DNA from 2 places in the Lysinibacillus louembei genome. Region 1 is predicted to be linked to the other one. Evidence: a T-box and tRNA genes for the amino acid it is inferred to sense, from the RefSeq annotation. Region 1 holds a T-box; the other holds one or more tRNA genes.
What was found. The T-box of region 1 lies ahead of argS (arginine--tRNA ligase). A T-box ahead of a tRNA ligase gene usually reads a tRNA of that ligase, here a tRNA-Arg.

Region 1 (6,514 bases):
CTCAATAAACGCGGCACCGTCATAGGCCACTTCAATAAATGTCCAATGTATAGCTGTATCAACAGTGCAAATCGCATATTTCGCCTTGTTTGGACTATTGCAGCCTAAAGCACCTGGATTGATATACATGGTCTTGTCATTTTCAAAGACATGTGTTGGATGATGATGTCCAAAGCAAATGCAATCATATATTGGATAAGCTTGAAATAGCTTCTCCATATTTTCAAGTGATGGCTGATGAATTGAGGCAAACGGGTCTTCATGGAAAGGCATATTCTTTCCTTTTAACGCATAATGCGTAAATAAAAAGCGCTTCGTATGAATCGTTTTCTCTATTTCACGTGGCAGCTGCTGTAACAAAGGAATCAATGCTGGATCGAGCCTTGCCGCAAGCCATTCATGATGCGCACGAATGCCCGCATGACTTTTTGGGTAAGGCTGACCTTCAATAATTGCTAACGCTGCCTCATCGTGATTACCACAAACAATTTCACAATGTGGCAAGGCGCTGAGCAACTGCAATACTTCATTTGATTGGTGTCCAATACCAATTAAATCACCTGTGCAATAGACCTCATCCACACCTCGCTCCTTTATATCTTGTAAAACTGCCTGTAAAGCAACAGCATTGCCATGAATATCTGTCAAAAGTGCAAACTGCATTATCTACATCTCCTTTGGGCTTGCAATTCCTAATAAGCGTAAGCTTTCGCCTAACACTAGTGCCACGCAATGTGCGATAGCTAAACGGGCTTGCTGGTATTCGTCGCCGCTTAGTAGCTTCGTTTGGGCATAATATTTATTAAAGCTGCGCGCTAGCTGTAAGCTATATTTGGCAATTTGCGATGGATCCGCATCTTTGAATGCTTTTGCTAGGCTGTCTGGGAAGTCCTGTAATTGCTTAATTAATGGCCAAGCCGCTTCATCCACATGTATGATTGGCTCCTCATTAGCTACATAAGCCCCCTTCTTCAACAGCGTTTGAATCCTTGCATATGCATATTGCACATATGGACCTGTTTCTCCTTCAAATGTCACCATTTGCTCAATATCAAAATCGATATCATGCATGCGGTCATTTTTTAAATCGTTGAAAATCACTGCACCAATGCCAACCGCTTTTGCTACTTCTTCCTTATTTACAAGCGTGGGATTTTTCTCCTCAATATTATGGAAGGCTGCATCAATCGCTTCCTTTAACACATCTGCAAGCAGTACAACCTTGCCTTTTCTCGTCGACATTTTTTTGCCACCAACGAGCATCATGCCGAATGGAATATGCTGATAATTTTTTGCCCAGTCATAGCCCATTTGTTGTAAAACCGCAAACAATTGCTTGAAATGCAACGATTGCTCATTGCCTACAACATAAAAAACTTTCGCTGGTGCATATGTTTCTTGACGGTAAACAGCAGCCGCTAAATCACGTGTTGCATACAATGTGGCACCATCATTTTTCTTAATTAAGCATGGCGACATATCAGCAAGTGGCACAACCATGGCTCCGTCTGATTCGACTAATAATTGCTTTTCTTCAAGCTCTGTCACAATGCGTGCCATTTTATCATTGTAAAAGGCTTCCCCGTTGTAGCTATCAAATGTGATGCCGAGCAATTGATAAATTGCTTGGAATTCCTGTAAAGAAGCTGCTCTAAACCATTGCCATAATGCGTGTGCTTCTTCATTACCATCCTCCAATGCCTTAAATGCTTGACGTGCCTGCTCATTTAGCCCATCATTGTGCTCTGCCTCCTCATGAAAGCGCACATAAATTTTTAACAGCTCAGCAATTGGTGCCGCTTCAATTGCTTCTTTATTGCCCCATAATTTGTATGCCACAATCAGCTTGCCAAACTGTGTGCCCCAATCCCCTAAATGATTAATACGCACTGCCTGATAGCCCATTTTCTCAGCAATATTCGCTAATGCATTCCCAATGACTGTGGAGCGCAAGTGCCCCATCGAAAAGGGCTTGGCAATATTCGGTGAAGAAAAGTCAAGCACAATTGCTTCTTTGTTGGTAGAACGCGTGCCATACTGTCCTTGTTCAGCCATAATTTGGGCGATAACTTGCTGTGCAATTGGTAGCTGCTGTAAATAAAAATTAAGATAGCCACCTTCCACCTTCAGCTCTTTAATGAAATCTGCTTGAATACACGATGCTAGCTCAGTCGCAATGATAGCTGGTGCTTTTTTCAATTTTTTTGCTAATATGAAGCATGGAAAAGCAAGATCCCCTAAATGCTCATGCTTCGGCTTTTCCAATAATGCTGTCACCTCTGTTACTGATAACTCATTTTGCAATGCTATGCTAATGATTGTTGCTAATTGCTTTTTCATATTTTCCTCTCCTTTTTTGCATAGAAAAAGCCCCCGCCTCTAAAAAATAGAGACGAGAGCTGTAAATTCCCGTGGTACCACTCTAGTTGTCATCGAAATGACCACTTTACTGTTGTTAACGAGGTGACTCCCCGATTGACCCTACTTCATTGTTCAGGTAATTTCTCCAAAGTGCGCTTCACTATTTTCATAATATTAGGCTCACACCATCCCTAACTCGCTTCGCTCACTCAAATAGCTACTGTCTTTTTCATCGAATTTCAATTATTTTAACAATGAACAATACGTGCGTCAAGCGAAAAATTGATCGATTTTATCCATATCTTGTAGTACGTATTGGCGATTGGCGATAATGCCTTCAAACCAATTGGCGATAATTTGCTGTAAATTTTCCTCTAGCTCCTCGTGCTGATACAGCGTATGAACGACCGCATCAATAAATTGTGTGCGCTCCTCATAAAATTTGACGCGCATTGCAAAGTCTTTGCCTACTTCCTTTTGGAATAGCTGTCCTAAGCGCAGCACGCCTGCATTCATTGCCTGCTCGCCATATAAAGAGGAGCCAACAATGGCAAGCTTTTGTAAGAATGTCACAGGAGACTGCGGAAAATAGCCTTCCATAAAATGCTTTGTGCTCGCTGTTATTTCTTTTACACGCTGTAATTGCGTATCTGTTAATGTGCGTGTTTGCTCAAACAATGGCATGAGCATATTGAGCTCATCTAAATATTTTTTCGCTTGAGATAGACGTGCTGAGCTCACTTGTTGTCCTGTACGTTCGTTGATTGTTTCTGCTATGTAAATGCGCTGTATGTAGGATGCTAATAAAATAAGACCATTGTATTGTTGCTGTGCCGACATCTTGATCCCCCTTTCACCTTGTACAAAGATACCATATTTTTTAAAATCAGCATAGCACTGGACAAAAATTGTAGTGTATTTATTTTTCTTCAATTCACTCTTTTGTTATACTATAGTTGTAGAACATTTTATGGAGGAAAGAAATGAAAAAACTTGCAGCAGTATTTCTAGCATTTACACTTGTCTTCTCAAGTGTAGGAACGACAATCTTTTTTGGTGGTGACCACCAAGTGGAGGCAAAGTCTTATAAATCAGGGAAAAAGGGCTTTAAATCCAACAATAACAATCAGTCTAATATTCAAAAAGACAATAAGGACAATAACAACGCGACAACAAATCAAAATAACACGAATAAATCAAAAAGCGATACCACTCAAACGAAAAAAGGTGGCTTCACTTCTGGCGGCTTAATGAAAGGTCTCTTTATCGGTGGTTTAGCGGGCTTATTATTTGGTAGCTTATTCGGCGATTTAGGTATTTTAGGCTCAATTTTAGGCTTTATGGTCAATGCAGCAGCGATTGCGGTAATCGTCTTCCTATGCATTAAAATTTACCAAGTAATGACACGTAAAAAGAAAGATGAGACGTCAAAAACATGGAACAACTAACATTATTCGAGCAGGATTTAATTAATGCGATTTGCATTTTCCATGCACGCTTTAAAAATGTTCAGCCTGAAAATGTAGAAGTTGAGCTAATGTATGATGATTTAGCAGGCTATACAGCAGAAGCCTATGTGAATGGCCAAGTTGAACTATACAATACTGTTAATTTTATTACCGCGTTACGTCTTTATATCGATGAAAAGCTACAACGTGATTCAATCAGTGCACGAATCTCACTTGATATTGATGATGAAGCTGGCATGATTGCCAATGTTTCATGGTAAATAAAAAGCCTCTCCTTAGCGAGAGGTTTTTTATTTACATTTCAAATAAGTAATCGCGTTCTACTTTGCATACACGTAATGCGAATCGACTATACCATTCCTTTTTTCCACGCTCTTGTGCCACCTGATGAGCGGCATTTGCCTTCCAGGCTGCAATATCTTCAAGCGTTTGCCAGTAGGAAACGGTAATACCTAAATGTGCATCTCTTGCACTTTCGACACCTAAATAGCCCTTTTGCTTACTCGCTAATTGCGCCATTTTTGTGGCCATCACATGATAGCCTTGGTCACCCTCTGTTCGCTCTGAAGCAAAAATTACCGCATAATAGGGTAGCTCATATGTATTCGCTAAATGACTCATCTTCCTCCACTCCTGCCTATTTTAATTATACCTTCTACTTCGCAGCGTAAAGCATGGAATTTTTGTGCAAGTGGAGTTTGTGGCTCCATTGCTGCAAGTCTGCGTTTTCCTAGTCTACGGTCAAGCATTGCAAGCACTTGCACTAGCTCATTTTCATGATGCAGTGCCCCCTCTATTGTAAGTCCATAAAATGCATCTAATGCTTGATAGAACAACCAAGCAGGGTAAAGTCCCTCATTCATTACTTGCTGTTCGATTTGATCGCTTAAATTCACAAGTGCCTGGCGTTCTGTTGATTGCATCATCACTTCCCAATTTTCGTTGTATGGTATTCGCGGTAGCTCCATTGCTTGCTTTGTATATTGCTGATTCACACGTACTTGGAATGCTAAATCATCCGTGCGCAAAATTTCCTCACCTTTATATACTAGCCATACTTTTGCAGGCTGGTCATGCGCCTTTCGATGTACTGTCGCATAAAGCTGTACTTGCCCTTTCAGCTTATCGGCTAAAAAGTGCTCAAATTGCTGCTGCTGTTTACTAAATCGCATCGCTTCCTCCATTCATGCTGTTAGTTTTATTCTTATTGTACATAAAAAACGCAAGAAGCCACAATGGCTTTCTTGCGTTTGATTAATCAATTACGCCTCGACGTAATTGCGTCGGGACTTCTGTTGATTCAAGTTAAATTTTAAATTTCGCAATTGCTTGTGTAAGCTCTCCTGCTTTTATTTCAAGCTCTGCAGATACAGCGTTAATTTCCTGAATCGATGCCACTTGCTCACTGATTTGCAGCACGATTTCTTCCGTACTGTTCGCTACACCATTGACGTTGGAAGCTAGCTCTGAAACAGATGCTGAAACTTCCTCTGTTGCTGCTGAAATTTGCTCTGTAACAGCAGATGCATCCGCAATGCGCATCGTCATATTTTCGATTGCTCCAGTAATTTGATTGAAGGAATCTCCTGCTACTTCAATAACTTGTACACCTGTCTCAACACGCTGTAAACTATCTGCAACAGCGCCTTCTACATTTTTCGTCTCATGTAAAATTTCTGTCGTTAAGCTCACAATTAAATTAGCGGATGATTTCGATTGCTCTGCTAATTTGCGCACCTCATCTGCCACGACAGCAAAGCCTTTACCATGCTCGCCAGCGCGTGCTGCTTCAATTGCAGCATTTAATGCTAATAAATTCGTTTGATCTGTAATATCTGTAATAACATTTGTAATGCTTTGAATTTGTTGTGAATGTGTGATTAGCTTTGAAATTAACTCTGTTGTTAATTTCGTTGAGCTATAAATATCTTGCATTTGCTCTTTCGCGTCTTCAATCGTAACAAGCCCTTTACTTGCAATGACTTGCGTATTTTGTGCCTCATTGTGTACCGTTTGCGTAGACTCCGCAATATTTTGAATACCAAAGGCTGTTTCATCCATTGCAACTGAAGTATCTGTTGCGATTTGTGATGATCCGTGTGTGCTTGATGAAATTTGTTCAATGCTGCTTGCAACCGTTGTAGACGTTGAGGATACTTGCGCTGTATTTGTTGTCAGCTCTTTCGAGATGTTTGAAAGCTGCTCCGCATTTTCACTCGCCACAGTAATTAATTCACGCAGTGATGCCTTCATTAAATTGAAGGATGTCGCAATTGTTGCTACTTCATCTTTTGACTTTATGGCAACGTCCTCAACTGTTAAATCCCCTGTTGCAATTTGGTCTACTGCTCCTGCTAATGCCTTTAATGGCATTACAACTACGCGCATAATTGCTAAAACACTTATAATACCGATAATAATACTTATAAGCGAAATAATGGCTAAAATAATCGTTACTTGCTCTACTTGCTTGCCCGTTTCCTTTTGCGTTTCAGTAAATCGTTCTTTATTATAGATAAGCATTTCATTCGCTGCTTCACTTAGTTTATTATTGACTTTACGCACTTCAATATTTAATATTGGAATCGCACTATCAACTTTCCCATCATCCACTAAGCCAATTACACGTGCTGCTGCTTCACTATAGTTATTATTTGCTTCAATTAATTGGGCAAGTAATTCCT
Region 2 (6,514 bases), 890 kb from region 1:
CATATATAGAGTTACTGTTCAACAACATCACCTTCTACAAAAGTATGGACGTTTTTTGTCCCGCACTTTAAAAATTGTCCCACTAGAGGTAAAAAAAATTCACTTCCTATATCTATTATATACACGTATATAAATTTTGGCAATTCTTTTGTCTAAAAACTTTAAAGCACTACTTACTATTGCAGTGCTTCAAGCAATGTTGCATAATCCAGTATACCGTATTGTATAACTTCCTCATTATAAGTAACAACTGGAATCATCAGCATATACTTTTCATGCAATGCATCATCTTCCTCTATATTGATTATATTTATATCAAATGAACAATCCTCTTGTACAAGCTTCAACGTTAGCAAGCCTTCTTCGCATAAATGGCAATAAGGTCTTGAATAAAAATTAATGATTTTCATGAACATCCCTCCATGTATAAAATAACATAAATTAGCCAACCTATAAAATGTACGACATTTTGATAGGAGGAAAAATAAATGACAGGCGATTTCCAACAAGAGCAACAACAGCAATCAATGGGACCACTTTCTACAAATCATGGCGGACATGAGCTTTTTGATGTACATGAGGTGCTAAGTGCAGCAATTGGCGGCTTAAATCAATTTGTGTTGTTACGTGACCATGTACAGGACCCAGAGTTACTGTCCATTATGGACAAACAATATGCATTTATGCTTGATGAATACAATATTACAGTCGAAGCATATAAAACAGGTCATGATCCACAGCATCCTACTCGCACATACAATATGCAAACAGGTAACGATTTCAAATACGGTCTCACACCTAGTGAGCCGAAAAAGCCAATGCAAATGGCGAGCGAGCTAGATGATGCAATTATTGCAGGATGCATTTTAGGTGCACATAAAGTTAGCGCTACAGGCAAAACAACAGCAGCACTTGAAACGTGTAACCCTGTATTGCGTCGCGTGCTACAAGATTCCATCAAAAACTGTATTGAGATGGCTTACGAAATCTCCATTTACCAAAACAAAAAAGGCAACTATCAGGTGCCACAATTAGCGCCAGCCGATATGCAGGCAATGCTCAATATGTATGGGCAGGGGCAAATGGCGAAAAACATGCCGAACTAAAAAACAAGCATCCCTCATATGGGGGATGCTCTTTTTTACTATATCAGCGACTTTCCCTAACTTATCTGCGATTTTTCTTAAGTTATCTGCGGAATTCACTGAAATATCTGCGAATTTTTATAGTTTATCTGCGATTCCCCAAAAAAGCTGCCTGAAAACGCGTTTTCAGGCAGCTTTTTATATACATATTATTTTACTTGATTGCGATCAATAATTTCATCGATTAAGCCGTATGCTTTTGCTTGCTCAGCTGTCATGAAGTTATCGCGGTCTGTGTCGCGAGAAATTGTTGCATAATCTTGACCAGTTTTTTCAGCCATGATTGTATTTAATTTTTCACGTAAGTGTAAAATGCGTTTTGCAGCAATTTCGATTTCAGTTGCTTGCCCTTGTGCGCCACCAAGTGGTTGGTGAATCATCACTTCAGCATTCGGTAAAGCAAAGCGTTTGCCTGGCTCACCAGCTGTTAATAAAAAGGCACCCATTGATGCAGCCATGCCGATACAAATTGTTTGCACTTTTGGCTTAATGAAGTTCATTGTATCGTAAATTGCCATGCCAGCCGTAATGGAACCACCAGGAGAGTTGATGTATAAGGAAATATCCTTATCTGGGTCCTCTGCCTCTAAAAATAATAGCTGTGCTACGATAGAGTTCGCTACATTGTCATCAATTGCGCTCCCTAATAAAATGATGCGATCTTTTAGCAAGCGTGAATAAATATCATAAGCACGCTCACCTCGGTTTGTTTGTTCAATAACTGTAGGAATTAAATTCATTGAAAAATCCTCCTTTATAAAAGGTAAATTCATATACTAAATTGTTGAAAAGTTAAGCTTCTTCAACTGTATCCTTATCATACACATTATAGTCAAGAAAGGTCAAATATAAACTCTACAAATTTATGTTGAAATATTCGTCTGACATTTGTATAATGGGAAAGTCGTTAATTTTTGCACATACGACAATTTTATCACCATTCAGAGCTTTGCACAATTTTTGCACTTGTCCTCGTGGTGTAATGGATAACACTGAAGATTCCGGTTCTTCCGCTGGGGGTTCGATTCCCTCCGAGGGCGCCATTTTACTGTTTCAATATAATATTTTGTATAGCAAGACCTGATTTATGAGCAATTAGTTTTAGCAGCCTAATTGACTCATAAGAGGGAGTCCATGGATAAAGGCGAAATCACACTGTACCGATGGAGCCTTATCCACCTCTCTTTAAACTTACATATGATTGACTTTTTTAATTCATGACAACTAGCATTTGAATAGAAATGAGCAAGCAATAAAGGTTTATCGGTTTTAATTAAAGAAAGCTGCCAGAAAAGCTATGACTTTTCTGGCAGCTATTTTATTTCTTCAAAAAATTTTATATTTTGCTAATTCATCCTCAACAAATTGAATTTCTTCGCGTGAGGCTTCTCTGCATTGATACATCGCTTTTCCCTCTTAGTCTTCCTGTTCAATAAATTGCGTCAATGTAGCAACAGCTTTTTCAGCATCGTCGCCAGCAGCAATTAAAGTCAGCTGTGTGCCTCTAGCAATTGCTAAGCTCATGACGCCCATAATGGATTTTGCATTTACTTTTTTATTATCCTTTTGTAAAAAAATATCGGATTTATAGCGATTTGCTTGCTGTACAAAAAGCGCCGCCTGTCTCGCCTGCAATCCTGATTTCAATTTAACTTCTACTTGGTTTTCAATCATCTACGTTTCTCCCTTTCCTATACCGTTCATCTATCTAGCTTTATCTTACCGAATTAATAGAAAAAGGACAATGTATTCGTTTTCACAATTATTTTATATTTTTTCACCACGGCGAAGCGCTTCAGCAATTTCATCAATTTTGCGCAGGCGGTGGTTAACACCCGATTTGCTGACAACGCCTGTTGATACCATTTCACCAAGCTCCTTCAATGTTACATCTTGATATTCTACACGTAGGCGTGCAATTTCGCGCAGCTTTTCGGGTAGCTGGTCCAATCCGATAGCATTATCAATATAGCGTATATTTTCAACTTGGCGCAACGCTGCTCCAATCGTTTTATTCAAATTCGCCGTTTCACAGTTTACAATGCGGTTTACACTGTTCCTCATATCTCTCACAATGCGCACATCTTCAAATTTTAGCATTGCCTGATGTGCTCCTACTAAGCTTAAAAAATCTGAAATTTTCTCCGCTTCTTTTAAATACGTCACAAAGCCTTTTTTCCGTTCAATCGTTTTAGCATTTAGCTGGAATGTATTCATCAAGCTGGCGAGTGCTTCACCATGCTCTTTATATAACGAATAAATTTCTAAATGATAGGACGATGTTTCTGGATTATTGACAGAGCCCCCTGCTAAAAAGGCTCCACGTAAATAGGCTCTTTTATGGCTATTTTTTTGTACAAGGGATTCAGAGATGTCATGATTAAATTGAAATTCATCTGAAATAATTTGCAAATCTGTTAACAATTCACGTGCACCTTCACGTACGCGACAAATATATACATTATTTTTCTTTAAGCGCATCTTTTTACGCACAAGTAGTTCAACATTATATGGGTAAAGCTTTTTGACGATTGTATAAAGTCGTCTGGCAATTGCTGCATTTTCCGTTTGAATATCTAAGCTAAGCTGACGATTTGTAAATGATAAAGAGCCATTCATGCGAATTAATGCAGAAACCTCCGCCTTTAAGCTCTCATCATCAGCCTCGACCTGTGTTAGCTCTTTTTTTGTTTCTGATGCAAACGACATCGGTAGTTCCCCCTTTCTTCGTTGCGGTTCGTACTTTTATAGCCAAACTACATTTTCTTTTTTCTTTGTTTTTGTTCGCTGTATTCTTCTAGCCATTGCGCTACATTCGTTGCATGATGGCGCACCGTATTATTTTTAATGCGGGCGATTTCCTTTTGAATCACTTCAATACCCATTTGCTCAATGCGTTCCACATCTACTTCCACAGGCTCTGCACATTCGGCCTGATAACTATCAATCACTTCTTGTGGCATCGCAAAATTATTAACAAGTGCTTTTTGAATAAATGGTGCTTTCATGTGTGCATGGATCGCTTCAATATGGTCTGCTGCACTATAATTTAGCGTTTCACCCTTTTGCGTCATCAAATTGCAAATATATATTTTCTCCGCCTTTGAGCGAATAACGGCGGTGCCTAATTCTTCTACTAACAAATTCGGGATAATGCTCGTATATAAGCTTCCTGGGCCAATTAAAATATAGTCTGCACTATGTATCGCACGAATTGCTGCTGGCAATGGTGTTACATCTTGAGGCGATAAAAATACGCGCTTTACTGCTGCCTCTGCATGTGGAATGCGCGATTCGCCTTCAATATATGTTCCATCTACTAGCTCGGCATGCAATGTTATTTTTTTATTAGAAGCAGGTAATACTTTGCCATGTACATTTAATACTTTGCTCATTTCTGCGATAGCATGGCTAAAGTCACCTGTAATATCCGTCAATGCTGTTAGCATTAAATTCCCTAATGAATGTCCACTTAAATCCTCCGAATGAGCGAAACGATATTGAAACATTTGTTCAACGAGCGGCTCCACATCAGAAAGTGCAGCAATGACATTACGTATATCGCCTGGTGGCGGAATATCGTAATCATCGCGAAGGCGCCCTGAAGACCCGCCATCATCGGCTACCGTTACGATAGCTGTAATATCGAAGGGCTTCTTTTTTAGCCCTCGTATAACGGTAGAAAGCCCTGTGCCCCCACCGATGACTACGATTTTTTTATTGTGTTTTTCCATCTCATCAAGCCTTTCTATGTTTAATATCTCGATGTGTCACGACAGTATGCTCTATTTGGTTAAGCAGCTTTCCGAAATATTCAGCTAATGTCACAGAGCGATGCTGCCCACCTGTACAACCAAAGGCTATGACGAGCTGTGATTTCCCCTCTTTTTTATAAAGAGGCACCATAAATTGAAGTAAATCTGTTAGTTTGCTAATTAACTGCTGTGTTTCCTCTGTTGCTAAAACATAAGAGGAAACTTCTGTTTGCAAGCCTGTCTTTTGACGTAGCTCCTCCACATAATATGGATTTTTCAAAAAGCGTACATCAAAAACTAAATCTGCATCGATTGGCATACCATGCTTAAAGCCAAAGGACATAACGTTCACTGAAAAAATTGGCTTATTTGAATGTGCAAATTTGCTCGTAATCATTTCGCGTAGCTCTCTAGGCTTCAGCTTGGATGTATTAATAACAGTTTTTGCCTGGCTTTTAATTTCCGCAAGCAATTGGCGCTCTAATTTAATGCCATCTAGCAATAAGCCTGCTGGCGCTAAAGGGTGTGAGCGACGTGTTTCTTTATAGCGTCTCACTAAGGTTTCATCATCAGCATCTAAAAATAAAATATTTCCTTGAGTCTCCTCTTGATTTGCCAGCTCCTTTAACACCTCTGGTACCGACTCAAAAAATTGATGTCCGCGCAAGTCCATCACAACAGCAATGCGTGAAATTTTCCGCTCTGAATCACGCATTAAGGCTAAAAATGTCGTAAGTAGCTCTGGCGGGATATTATCGACACAATAAAAACCTAAATCCTCAAAGCTTTGCACTGCCACCGTCTTTCCAGCACCTGACATTCCTGAAATAATTACTAGCTCTTGTGCATATACTTGATTTTCCATAATCGATAGTTCTCCCTTCACTTATTATTCCTGTGAATTTTGTATTGTTTCTTTTAAAAGCTCAAATTGCTCTGTATATTCAAAAGTACCATATTGCATCCCTTGTTGTGATGCAACAAACAATAAATTTGTTCGATCCCCTTCAGCCATTGGTAAATGGTGTAATTGCTCAATATCAAACCAACCAAGCACACCTTCCTTTGTTTCCTGATAAGGAACACCTGCAATACCATGTGCGACAAATGTATAAAGCATCCACTCATTGACGATTTCTTGGTCTCGCTTAATAACCATCGTATAAACACCTTTTAAATGAACATTTTGCGGCGTTGTATTTGTCTCTTCTTGAAATTCGCGAATTGCTGCATCATAAATGGATTCACCGCTCTCCATTTTTCCACCTGGTGCTACATACCAACCGCGCCTCGGCTTTTGTAATAATAATATTTTTCCATCCTGTATTGCTAATAAATTGGCGATTCTTTGCATATTTCTCACCTCTAATTGAATTGCTATTTTTCATTATACATTGCTTGCGACATTTTAAGCACAAAAAAGAGGTTGCTTCTGCAAATAAGCAGAAACAACCTAAAAAATTTCAAAAAGGGAGATTCACTAATACATTTAGTATACCCTTTTATTGTTGCAAGAAAGTTACAGCATTATTAAAGTTCAATTAAAGATTATGCTTTTCCTTTAATTCTTCAACAAAATGCTGTGCGGATTGTGCAGCAATACTGCCATCACCA

Region 2: it has a tRNA-Arg gene. The T-box ahead of argS (arginine--tRNA ligase) is inferred to sense a tRNA for this amino acid. The anticodon was not compared.

What each region holds. Positions count from the first base shown of each region.
Region 1 is NZ_CP137624.1:2,874,041-2,880,554, reverse strand. Features, by position in the region: gene R6U77_RS14290 (metallophosphoesterase family protein) at 1-663, opposite strand, end outside; gene argS (arginine--tRNA ligase) at 667-2,340, opposite strand; T-box leader at 2,386-2,603, opposite strand; gene R6U77_RS14280 (hypothetical protein) at 2,632-3,201, opposite strand; gene R6U77_RS14275 (hypothetical protein) at 3,345-3,809, shown strand; gene R6U77_RS14270 (YxcD family protein) at 3,797-4,090, shown strand; gene R6U77_RS14265 (antibiotic biosynthesis monooxygenase family protein) at 4,125-4,451, opposite strand; gene R6U77_RS14260 (SF0329 family protein) at 4,448-5,002, opposite strand; gene R6U77_RS14255 (methyl-accepting chemotaxis protein) at 5,136-6,514, opposite strand, start outside.
Region 2 is NZ_CP137624.1:1,984,951-1,991,464, reverse strand. Features, by position in the region: gene R6U77_RS09895 (sugar-binding transcriptional regulator) at 1-22, opposite strand, end outside; gene R6U77_RS09890 (glutaredoxin family protein) at 177-410, opposite strand; gene R6U77_RS09885 (spore coat protein) at 489-1,106, shown strand; gene clpP (ATP-dependent Clp endopeptidase proteolytic subunit ClpP) at 1,295-1,885, opposite strand; tRNA gene R6U77_RS09875 (tRNA-Arg) at 2,114-2,188, shown strand; gene R6U77_RS09870 (HPr family phosphocarrier protein) at 2,562-2,819, opposite strand; gene whiA (DNA-binding protein WhiA) at 2,913-3,854, opposite strand; gene R6U77_RS09860 (gluconeogenesis factor YvcK family protein) at 3,902-4,879, opposite strand; gene rapZ (RNase adapter RapZ) at 4,884-5,765, opposite strand; gene R6U77_RS09850 (NUDIX hydrolase) at 5,790-6,254, opposite strand; gene trxB (thioredoxin-disulfide reductase) at 6,442-6,514, opposite strand, start outside.